3 linked regions of the Methylovirgula sp. 4M-Z18 genome follow. The protein of the gene in region 2 interacts with the protein of the main gene of each other region in a pairwise test. Links are inferred from orthologs where the notes say so. Each region holds a gene or a part of one and is shown on either strand. Other genes may lie near its edges.

Region 1 (4,183 bases), 2.4 Mb from region 2 along the record:
ATGAAGCCAATTCGATTCAATGAATTGAAGCGAGAGGTTGAAGGTATTTCTCAAAAGATGCTCAGCCAGACCCTCAAAAAATTGGAGCGGGACGGTCTGATCACCCGGCAAGCTTTCCCCACCGTTCCGGTCACGGTCGAATACGCGATTACTCCGCTCGGGCAAACGCTATCTTGCGTTGCTGCGAATATAGCAGCCTGGACGACCAACCACATTGCGGAGGTGCTTGCTGCGCAGGAGCGCTATGATCGGCAGAACCTTGACGGTCCTGCCTTTCAAGGCATAAAATAAATTTTATATCAGAATATTGCATCATATTTTTAACGTACTTTGTGAGCCTCACCGTACCCTATAGGTGCTCGACCGCGACAATTCCCGGCACGGCCTTGAGCGCTCCGGCGACCTGCGGCGAGACGACATATTTGCCCGGCAGCTTCACTTCGACCTCGTTCTTTTCCTTCTCCAGCATCAGAACCAGCGACACCTCCCCTTCGGCGCGGCCTTCGCGGGCTTTCAAACGCTCATGGATCGAAGCGATCGGGCCGCTGTCGCGGACGAAGATGCGCAAGCCTTTTTGGACGCGGCTTGCCGCCTGGTCGAGCGGTTCGGCGGCCGTGATGCGCGCCCGCACGTCCTCGCCTTCGACCCGCGCCTCGACCGTGATCAAAAGCGCCCGGCCTTTTTCAAGAAGGTCGCGATATTGGTTGAGCCCTTCCTGAAACAGGATCGCCTCATATTGTCCGGTCTGATCGGACAGATTGACGATTCCCATTTTCGAGCCTGATTTGGTGCGCCGCTCCTGCCGGTCGAGCACGGTGGCGGCGAGTTGCGCTACCCCTGCCCCGCGCGCCTTGACGTCCCGGGCAAAATTCGCCCAACGCGTCACGCGCAGGCGCGTCAGGACCGAGGCATAATCGTCCAGTGGATGGCCCGAGAGGAAGAAACCGATCGCGTCCAATTCGCGCGCCAATTTGTCCGCCGCTGGCCATGGGCTGACATGCGGCACAAGCAACGGCGCCTCCGCCTCCACCTCCCCGAACAGCGCCGACTGGCCGGCTTGCGCTTCCTCCTGGGTGAGATTGGCCAAGGACAGAATCGGTTCGACCGCCGCGAAGGCCCGAGCACGGTCCGATTCCAGGTCGTCGAAGGCGCCCGCCGCCGCAAGGCTCTCCAGAACCTTCTTGTTCACCTCGCGCGGGTTGATGCGGCGGGCGAAATCGCCCAGCGAGTCGAACGGCTGCGCGCCACGCGCACTCACCAGCGACCCCACCTGCCCTTCGCCGGCCCCTTTGACAGCTGACAGCGCATAGCGAATGTTCAAGGCGCCGTCGGCGCCTTGATGCACCTCGAAATCCACGCCCGATTTGTTGACGGACGGCGGCTCGACCTTGATGCCGAGCCGGCGCGCCTCGTTGCGGAATTCCGACAATTTGTCGGTGTTGGATTTATCGAGCGTCATCGACGCGGCCAGGAACTCGACCGGGTAATTGGCCTTGAACCATGCGGTTTGATAGGCAATCAGCGCATAGGCGGCCGCGTGGCTTTTGTTGAAGCCATAGTCGGCGAATTTCGCCAGGAGGTCGAAAATCTCGTCCGCCTTGGCCTTTTCCAAGCCACCCTTCATCGCGCCGTCGACGAAACGGGCGCGCTGGGCGTCCATTTCCGCCTTGATCTTCTTACCCATCGCGCGGCGCAGCATGTCCGCTTCGCCGAGCGAATAGCCGGACAGGATCTGCGCGATCTGCATCACCTGTTCCTGATAGATGATGACGCCGAACGTCTCCTTCAGCACCGGTTCGATTTTCGGGTGAATGTAATCCGGCGCCTGATCGCCGTGCTTAACCGCGCAATAGACCGGAATATTAGCCATCGGGCCTGGCCGGTAGAGCGCGACGAGCGCGATGAGGTCTTCCAGCCGGTCGGCCCGCATTTCGACAAGGGCCTTGCGCATGCCCGCCGATTCCACCTGGAACACACCGATCGTTTCGCCGCGCCCCAACATGTCGAAGGTTTTCTGGTCGTCGAGCGGCAGCGCCGTCAGATCGATATCGATGCCCCGCTTCTTCAAGAGTTGCACGGTGGTTGCGAGAGTCGTGAGCGTCTTGAGGCCGAGGAAGTCGAACTTCACCAGGCCTGCCGGCTCCACCCATTTCATATTGAACTGGGTCGCCGGCATGTCCGATTTCGGATCCTGATACAGCGGCACGATCTCATCGAGCGGCCGGTCGCCAATCACAATGCCCGCGGCATGGGTCGAGGCGTTGGAGTAAAGCCCTTCGAGCGTGCCGGCAATCGCCAGCATCTTGGCGACACGCGGCTCCTCGTCCGCCGCCTCGCGCAATTTGACTTCCGACTTGATCGCATCGGCCAGACTGATCGGATTCGCCGGATTCTGCGGCACGAGCTTGGCGAGTCGGTCGACTTGGCCCAGCGGCATCTCGAGCACGCGGCCGACGTTGCGCATGACGCCGCGCGCCAGGAACGAGCCGAAGGTGATGATCTGGGCGACGCGATCGCGACCATAGCGCTCGCGGACATAGGCGATCACCTCGTCGCGCCGATATTGGCAAAAATCGATGTCGAAGTCCGGCATCGAGATACGTTCGGGATTCAAGAAACGCTCGAACAGCAAGCCGAAGCGCATCGGATCGAGATCGGTGATCGTCAGCGCATAGGCGACGAGCGAGCCGGCGCCCGAACCGCGGCCCGGACCGACCGGGATGTCATGCGCCTTCGCCCATTTGATGAAGTCCGAGACGATAAGGAAATAACCCGGAAACTTCATGCGTATGATGACGTCGAGTTCGAAGGCCAGACGCTTTTCGTAATCCTCGACCGAAAAACCGGGCGCGGGCGGCGACGCGGCAAGGCGCTTCTTGAGACCCTTTTCCGCTTGGGCGCACAACTCGCCGACTTCATCGACCGGCGTTCCGTCCTCGCTGGTGAAGCGCGGCAGAATGGGCTTGCCGGTGCGCGGCCGGTAGGCGCAGCGCATGGCGATTTCAATCGTATTGGCGGTCGCTTCCGGGAGGTCGGCGAAAAGCTGGACCATCTCGGCGCGGCTCTTGAGCCGATGCTCCGGCGACAATTGCCGCCGGTTTGGATCGCCCACTACCGTGCCCTCGGCAATGCAGATCAGCGCGTCATGCGCTTCGTAGTCGGACGCCGCGGCGAAGAAGCTCTCGTTGGTCGCCACCAGCGGCAGGCCGTTGCCATAGGCAAAATCGAGGAGCTGGCCTTCGTTCAGCTTCTCGTTCTCAAGCCCGTGCCGCTGCAATTCGACGTAAAGTCGGTCGCCGAAAATCTCCTGCAGCTTTTGCAGCCGGGCGAGCGCCACTTCCGGCCGCTCGGCGGAAAGCGCCCGATCCAGCGGCCCGCCCGGCCCGCCGCTCAAGGCGATCAAGCCCGAAATGTCGTCGAGCCGGTCGAGCCGCACATGCGGCGTGTCGCCGGCGGACGGGTCGAGCCAGGCGCGCGACCCGATGCGCATGAGATTGGCATAGCCGGCAGCGGTCGCCGCCAGCAGCACCACCGATCCGCGCCCTGCATCGCCGCGCAGGAGGCGTGAGCCGAGCGCCTCCGCATCGCCGAATTCCAGCGTGAGCTGAATCCCCACGATCGGCTGAATGCCTTCCTTCGAGATCTTCTCGGAAAATTCCAGGCCGCCGAACAGATTGTTGGTGTCGGTAATCGCCAAGGCCGGCATCGCATCGGCTTTGGCGAATTTCGCCAGCTTGGCGATGGTCAACGCTCCCTCGCGCAGCGAGAAGGAGGAATGAACGTGCAAATGCACGAAACCGACGTCTTGCAAAATCCGACTCAAAGCGTGCGTTCCTTTATAGGGCTCCTTTGTGGCCCCCGGCGCGGCGCGCGTCGAGAGCGAGTTCACGCTAGACCAGGATAAGCCCCAGGATTCACATCGCCCCGAGGACCTTGGCCGCGCAGCCCACCATCGTGACGAAAGCGCCCAAAGCGCAGACTTCCGTGAGATCTTCCAGCAGTGAAAACAGCATCACGTCCTCCTGTATTTGGTACGATCTCAATATGTTCTATTTGTGTTCTTTTCTCAAGGAAGAACAAATCGGGGACGGTTTTCGTCGGTGATTTTGGTTGATGAATCCTAAACGGGAAGTCTGCCGTGCTCTTCCGCGCTTGCGGAAAATGTTCGCCGCCGTCACCGGTC
Region 2 (3,053 bases):
GGTCTCTCGGGACCCCTTGGGATCTTCACCCCATTGTCATATATCATGGGCCGGGCGAAGACACCGATTGATATATAGCCCTGTTCCGCTGGCCTGACGAGGTTTTCGGATTCCGCGGCAGGATGTTGGTTTCGCCCTAAGAGGTTGATCATGCGCCGCAAACACATCGTGATTCTCGCCGTTCTGGCTTGGTTCGTGGCCGAATGGTACGCTTTTTGGGCAGTGGCGGAGGCAATCGGCCTCGGTGGAGCCCTGCTCTTGGGCCTCGCGACCAGCATTTTGGGCGGACTCCTGCTGAAAAAACTCGGCCAGGACACGATCGCCGCCTTGCGCCGCAATTTGGACGGCGGCGTGCTGCGCGAAAGCGCGGTGGTCGACGGCACATTGACGGCGATTGGCGCTATTCTGTTGATTTTGCCGGGATTTCTTTCCGACGTCGTGGGCTTCGTCCTCGCCCTACCGGTCATCCGGCAATGGCTGACCGGCCGCTTGGCGCCGGCGCCAGCCTTTACCGCCCCGCGCGCGCCCAAACAACCCAAGGTGGTCGATCTTTCCGCCGATCTGTGGAAGCCTGTCGACGAGCCGCGATAGGAGTGGAACGCGGCCCGCTTTTTGCGCACCGGTCCCACCTTGTTCGCTGTGATCATCCGTGCTACGCGGCGGCGGCGCTAGGGCACGGAACCTAGGCCAACCGTAGATTCGCACGATTTCCCACCCTGAGGAGACCTCCCATGGCCGAGGCCAATGGCAAAGCCGCCCAAGACACCGAGGCTGCCCCGCAACTCGCCGTTCTCGCGCAATATATTAAGGACCTGTCCTTCGAGAACCCGCGCGCGCCGCAATCCTTGGAGGGCCAGCAAGGCCAACCGGGCCTTTCCGTGAATGTCAATGTGAACGGCAAGCAGGTGGGCGATCACCTTTTCGAGGTCAATTTGATGATCGAAGGCTTCGCCGGCGATGCCGCCAAGCCCTTGTTCAAATTCGAACTCGATTATGCCGGCATTTTCCGGGTGGCGAATTTCCCGCAGGAACATGTACATCCGGTCGTCATGATCGAATGCCCGCGGCTCCTCTTCCCCTTCGCCCGGCAGATCATCTCCTCCACGGTCTCCAATGGCGGTTTCCCGCCGCTCAATCTCGACCCGATCGACTTTGCCTCGCTCTACGCCCAACGCATGGCGGAGTCGGCCGCGGTGCAAGCCAAGACTTGAGCGAAAAAGCAGCCGTATAGCGCGAAAACGGACCCTTTCACTGGTCCGTTTTTTCTTTTGAATATTGCGCCCAAATAGATTGTTCGCCGAGCGTCGCGACGAAGGTGCGATGGGCGGCAAGCTCTTCGTCGGTCACGCGCGGCGGCAACGGCGTGGGGCGCGTCTTGACCCGCGACTTGCCCGCCTCCTGGCGCATCGCCACCACGTTGGAGCTCAATCCAAGCGCGGCCTGCCGGCCGCCGCTCAGCTCGGCATAGACTTCGGCGAGAATCTCCGCGTCCATCAATGCGCCGTGCTTGGTGCGGCGCGAATTGTCGATGCGATAGCGCTGGCACAGGGCATCGAGATTGTTGGGCGCGCCTGGATGCTTGCGCCGCGCGATCGCCAGCGTATCGACCACATTCTCCATGCCGATCGTCTCGCGCCCGGCGCGTTTCAATTCGGCATTGATGAAACGCATATCGAATTCGGCGTTGTGAATGACCAAGCGCGCGTTGCTGATGAAGGCGAGAAAGTCGTCGACGACAGCGGTAAACACTGGCTTGTCGCTCAGGAACTCGCTCGACAGGCCGTGCACGTTGAACGCCTCCATCGGCATGTCGCGTTCCGGATTGATATAGACGTGGTAGGTCTGGCCCGAAGGGATCTGATTGACGATTTCGACACAGCCGATTTCGACGAGCCGATCGCCCTTGTTGGGATCGAGCCCCGTCGTTTCGGTATCGAGAATGATCTCACGCATCGTTATCAACCTAATCTAGTGCGCTGAGCGCCCGCAACAGATCCCGCACCTGCCGCCTGGTGAAATCGAGATCCCCCGCCGTATCGATCACGACATGCGCCCGGCGCCGCTTCTCCGCATCCGGCATCTGTTTGGCGAGAATGGCGTGGAAGCGCGCTTCGCTCATTCCTTCGCGTGTTAGCACGCGCGCCTTTTGCACGGCGAGCGGCGCCGAGACGACGACGACCATATCCACGTACTTATCCCCACCCGTTTCGAAAAGCAGCGGAATATCGACAACCGCGACGCGCGCACCGTTCTTTTCAGCCTGCTGCAAAAACGCGTCACGCATCTCGCGCACGAGCGGATGGATGATCGATTCCAATTTTGCCAATTGCTCGGGATCGTGCAGCACTTGTTGCCCGAGCAAGGCGCGATCAATGGCGCCGGCGCGACTGACCCCTGGAAAGGCCGCTTCGATCAACGGAACGGCCTTGCCGCGATAAAGCGCATGGACACTCGCATCGGCATCATCGACCGGAACGCCCATAGCGCGGAAAACCGCCGCCACCGTCGATTTGCCCATGCCGATGGAGCCGGTGAGACCAAGAACGAGCATGACGAAGGCCTCACAAATACAAGTTTATACACAGCCTATACAGGACTTATGCACAAGCTGTCACGCGCATGGACTTCCTTGCTGCGCAAAACCTGTCAGCCGATCATCAGGTCCAAGCGCCGCAGGGCCGCAAGCAATTTCAGCAGCGGCAACCCCAAGATCGTCGAATGATCGCCTTCGACCGTCTCGAACAAGTGCATGCCCGTACCCTCGATCTGATAGGCGCCGACGCACTGTAACGCCGCGTCCCCTATCGCATCGAGATAGGCGGCGATGAAGTCGCCCGACATCTTCCGCATGGACAGGCGCGCTTCGCTGGACTCTTCGGCAATGACATCGCCGCGCGCAACGAGGCTGAAGGCGGAGATCAAGCGATGCGTCTTGCCGGCAAATTGCTGCAACTGGGCCGCCGCGTCCTGCATCGTCTCGGGCTTATGAAAGATCGTGCCGTCAAGACACAGGATTTGATCGCAGCCCAGAACATAATGTTTGGGATGGTGCG
Region 3 (3,042 bases), 1.3 Mb from region 2 along the record:
GACGTATCGACATTGCCGCACGTGCTGCAGGTGACAATGCGTTCGCGCGCCGTCTGCATAGCATCCGCAAGTGGTGCAAGAAGTTCCTCGCGCTTGCGGATCAGATGCAAAGCGGCGCGCCGCGCCGAACGTGGTCCAAGGCCGGGCAAGCGAGCGAGCAGTTGAATGAGACGCTCGATTTCAGGACCAACGATACGTTCCGCCATGCAGAAATTCCGATGTGTTGGAATCCCTTCTCCCGCAAGGCGGGAGAAGAAAGGCTCAGCGTTAGAACGGCAGTTTCATGCCGGGCGGCAGCGGCAGGCCCGCGGTCATCGCCTTCATCTTTTCTTCGATGAGGCGTTCGCCTTTCTTGCGCGCATCGTCATGCGCGGTCACGATAAGGTCTTCGAGGATCTCCACCTCGTCGGCCTTGAGCAGGGACGGATCGATCGCGATACCTTTCATCTGGCCCTTCGCGGTCAGGGTGACGCGCACGAGGCCGCCGCCCGATTGGCCCTCGACCAAGGTCTGCTCCATCTCGGCCTGCATGTCTTGCATTTTGGCCTGCATTTCCTGGGCTTTCTTCATCAGCCCCATCACGTCGCGCATCGCGATCTCCTTCGGTTATCCTTGAAATGACGGTCTCGGTTAGAGGTCGTCCTCGGTGTAAAACGAGTCGCCGTAGCTGACTTCATCGTCGCCTTGCTGTGGCGGATCGAGCGGTTCCAGCGCAGGCGGCGCCTCGGGCACGATCGAGCGCACCGCGACGATTTCCGCGCCGGGGAATTGTTCGAGCACGCTGCGCACCAGTGGATCTGCACGAACACCGGCCAACTTCTGGCGCTCAGTCTCCTCCGCTACTTCGCGCAGCGAGGGCGCGGCATTGCCCTTTGAGATCGAGATCATCCAGCGCGTGTCGGTCCACTCCTGCAACTTGCGCATCAATGTCTGCGCAAGCTGCGGCGAACCGCCGGGGCTCAATTCAAAATCGATCCGGCCGTGCTCGAAATGGATGAGCCGGATGTCACGCTCGATCGCGATCTTCAGCTGAATGTCGCGATGCTTGTCACACAAAGCGATGACATCACGCAGCGTATTGAGCCGCGGTCCCGCAGGAACGGGCTCGGCGACAGCCATCTGCTGGGGGCGCAGGTTGTAAGCGGTAGCCATTGCGGCAGAGGCGGAAGTGCCGCGCGGGGGTGCAGCCGGCATTGCAGCTTGCGGCGCAGCGATCGACCCGCCCGCCTGCAATTTGCGCAACACCTCGTCCGGTGGCGGCAGATCGGCGGCATAGGCGATCCGCACCAACACCATGTCGGCGGCCGCAAGCGGGCGTGGGCTTTCCTTCACGTCGCTGAGGCCCTTGAGCAGCATTTGCCACGCGCGCGTCAGCACTGCCATGCTCAAGGTCTTTGCAAACGCACCGCCGCGGTCGCGCTCCTCCGGCGTGACGGCAGGATCCTGCGCCGCATCCGGTACTAACTTCAGGCGCGTGACGAAATGCACGAATTCGGCCAGATCGGCGAGCACCTGGCCCGGGTCGGCGCCAAGATCGTATTGCGCCTTCAAGCCGCCCAGCGCCACCGCCATATCGCCTTTCATCAAGGCCTCGAACAGGTCGATGACGCGGCCGCGATCGGCGAGGCCCAGCATATGGCGCACGCTTTCCGCGTCGATTTTGCCGCCCATCATCGCGCCATGCGCGATCGCCTGATCCGTGAGCGACAGCGAGTCGCGCACCGAACCTTCCGCCGCGCGGGCGATGAGGCTCAAGGCCTCCGGTTCGATCTCGACCTTTTCCTTGCCGCAGATATTGGCAAGATGCTTGATCAGCACGTCGGACTCGACACGCTTCAAATCGAACCGCTGGCAGCGCGAGCGCACCGTCACCGGCACTTTCTCGATTTCGGTCGTCGCGAACAGAAATTTCACATGCTCGGGCGGCTCTTCGAGCGTCTTCAACAGCCCGTTGAAGGCGGCCTTCGAGAGCATGTGCACTTCGTCGATGATATAGACTTTGGTGCGCGCGGAAACGGGCAGATAGCGCGCACTCTCGATGATCTCGCGGATGTCGTCGATACCGGTGTGGGAGGCGGCATCCATCTCGATCACATCGACATGGCGCGATTCGATGATCGCCTGGCAATGTTCGCCCAGCACCGGCATGTGAATGGTCGGCCGATGCACGCCCGGCTTGCCCGGCGCATCCGCCACTTCGTAATTGAACGCGCGGGCGAGAATGCGGGCGGTGGTGGTTTTGCCCACCCCGCGCACGCCGGTCAGAATATAGGCCTGATGGATGCGCCCCAGATCGAAGGCGTTCGACAAGGTGCGGACCATCGCCTCCTGGCCAATCAGGTCATCGAAATTGGCCGGACGGTATTTGCGGGCAAGAACGCGATAGGGCGTGGCGGCGGTTTTGGCGGCTGGCTCGGGGCCAAGATCGAAACCCGGTTCGGCATCACCAGACGGCGTTTGGTCCAAAACTGGCGTGTCGCTCATCACCTGCCCATAAATTTCAAGGAGGTAGGAGGCTGGACAGAGACCCGCTCGGTCTCGTTAGGGCTGCTACCTTCCGGTCCTGACCCGGTTGGCGAGTGAAACGTCCACTGCCAACCTCCCGGGGCTCTATTTGGACTATGAGGGCCGCTTGTGCAAGAGTTGGATGTCAGATTCTCGTGTATCAACCATGACCTTTGCCCTGCACCCGCGCCTCGCCGCCGACACGTTTCTTGTTGGCGATTTGCCCCTCTGCCGCGTCCTCCTGATGAATGATCAGCGATTTCCGTGGCTTATCCTCGTCCCGCGGCACGCCGAAATCCGTGAAATCATCGATCTCACAGCGCCGGAACGGTCCATTCTGATGGAAGAAATCGCAAGCGCCGCCACGGCCCTCAAGGCGGCAACGGCGTGCCACAAGCTGAATGTCGGTGCGCTGGGGAATATGGTGCCGCAATTGCACATTCACGTCGTAGCCCGGTCCGAAGGCGATGCGGCCTGGCCTGGGCCGGTCTGGGGCAGCGGGACCGCCGAAGCCTATGCGGCGCCTGCCGCCGAGCA

Evidence for each region.
Region 1: the proteins of dnaQ (region 2) and dnaE interact in binary tests that used the Escherichia coli proteins (3 or more experiments, as listed by UniProt). The link is inferred for Methylovirgula sp. 4M-Z18 from one-to-one orthologs.
Region 3: the proteins of dnaQ (region 2) and V9T28_RS15210 interact in binary tests that used the Escherichia coli proteins (3 or more experiments, as listed by UniProt). The link is inferred for Methylovirgula sp. 4M-Z18 from one-to-one orthologs.

What each region holds. Positions count from the first base shown.
Region 1 is NZ_CP149574.1:2,089,029-2,093,211, reverse strand. The notes cover bases 150-4,183. They hold dnaE (DNA polymerase III subunit alpha), read right to left. Parts: upstream 3,824-4,183; coding sequence 350-3,823; downstream 150-349. Other genes in these bases: V9T28_RS09690 (winged helix-turn-helix transcriptional regulator), read left to right, coding at 150-291. Outside these bases: more of V9T28_RS09690, read left to right, coding at 1-149. UniProt on the Escherichia coli protein: DNA polymerase III is a complex, multichain enzyme responsible for most of the replicative synthesis in bacteria. This DNA polymerase also exhibits 3' to 5' exonuclease activity. The alpha chain is the DNA polymerase catalytic subunit.
Region 2 is NZ_CP149574.1:4,519,002-4,522,054, reverse strand. What follows is about bases 102-3,005. They hold dnaQ (DNA polymerase III subunit epsilon), read right to left. Parts: upstream 1,954-3,005; coding sequence 1,249-1,953; downstream 102-1,248. Other genes in these bases: V9T28_RS20880 (Maf family protein), read right to left, coding at 2,647-3,005; coaE (dephospho-CoA kinase), read right to left, coding at 1,964-2,551; secB (protein-export chaperone SecB), read left to right, coding at 732-1,211; V9T28_RS20900 (FxsA family protein), read left to right, coding at 151-591. Outside these bases: more of V9T28_RS20880, read right to left, coding at 3,006-3,053. UniProt on the Escherichia coli protein: DNA polymerase III is a complex, multichain enzyme responsible for most of the replicative synthesis in bacteria. The epsilon subunit contain the editing function and is a proofreading 3'-5' exonuclease.
Region 3 is NZ_CP149574.1:3,268,546-3,271,587, forward strand. The notes cover bases 58-2,950. They hold V9T28_RS15210 (DNA polymerase III subunit gamma/tau), read right to left. Parts: upstream 2,485-2,950; coding sequence 631-2,484; downstream 58-630. Other genes in these bases: recR (recombination mediator RecR), read right to left, coding at 58-206; V9T28_RS15205 (YbaB/EbfC family nucleoid-associated protein), read right to left, coding at 268-591; V9T28_RS15220 (HIT domain-containing protein), read left to right, coding at 2,648-2,950. Outside these bases: more of recR, read right to left, coding at 1-57; more of V9T28_RS15220, read left to right, coding at 2,951-3,042. UniProt on the Escherichia coli protein: Part of the beta sliding clamp loading complex, which hydrolyzes ATP to load the beta clamp onto primed DNA to form the DNA replication pre-initiation complex.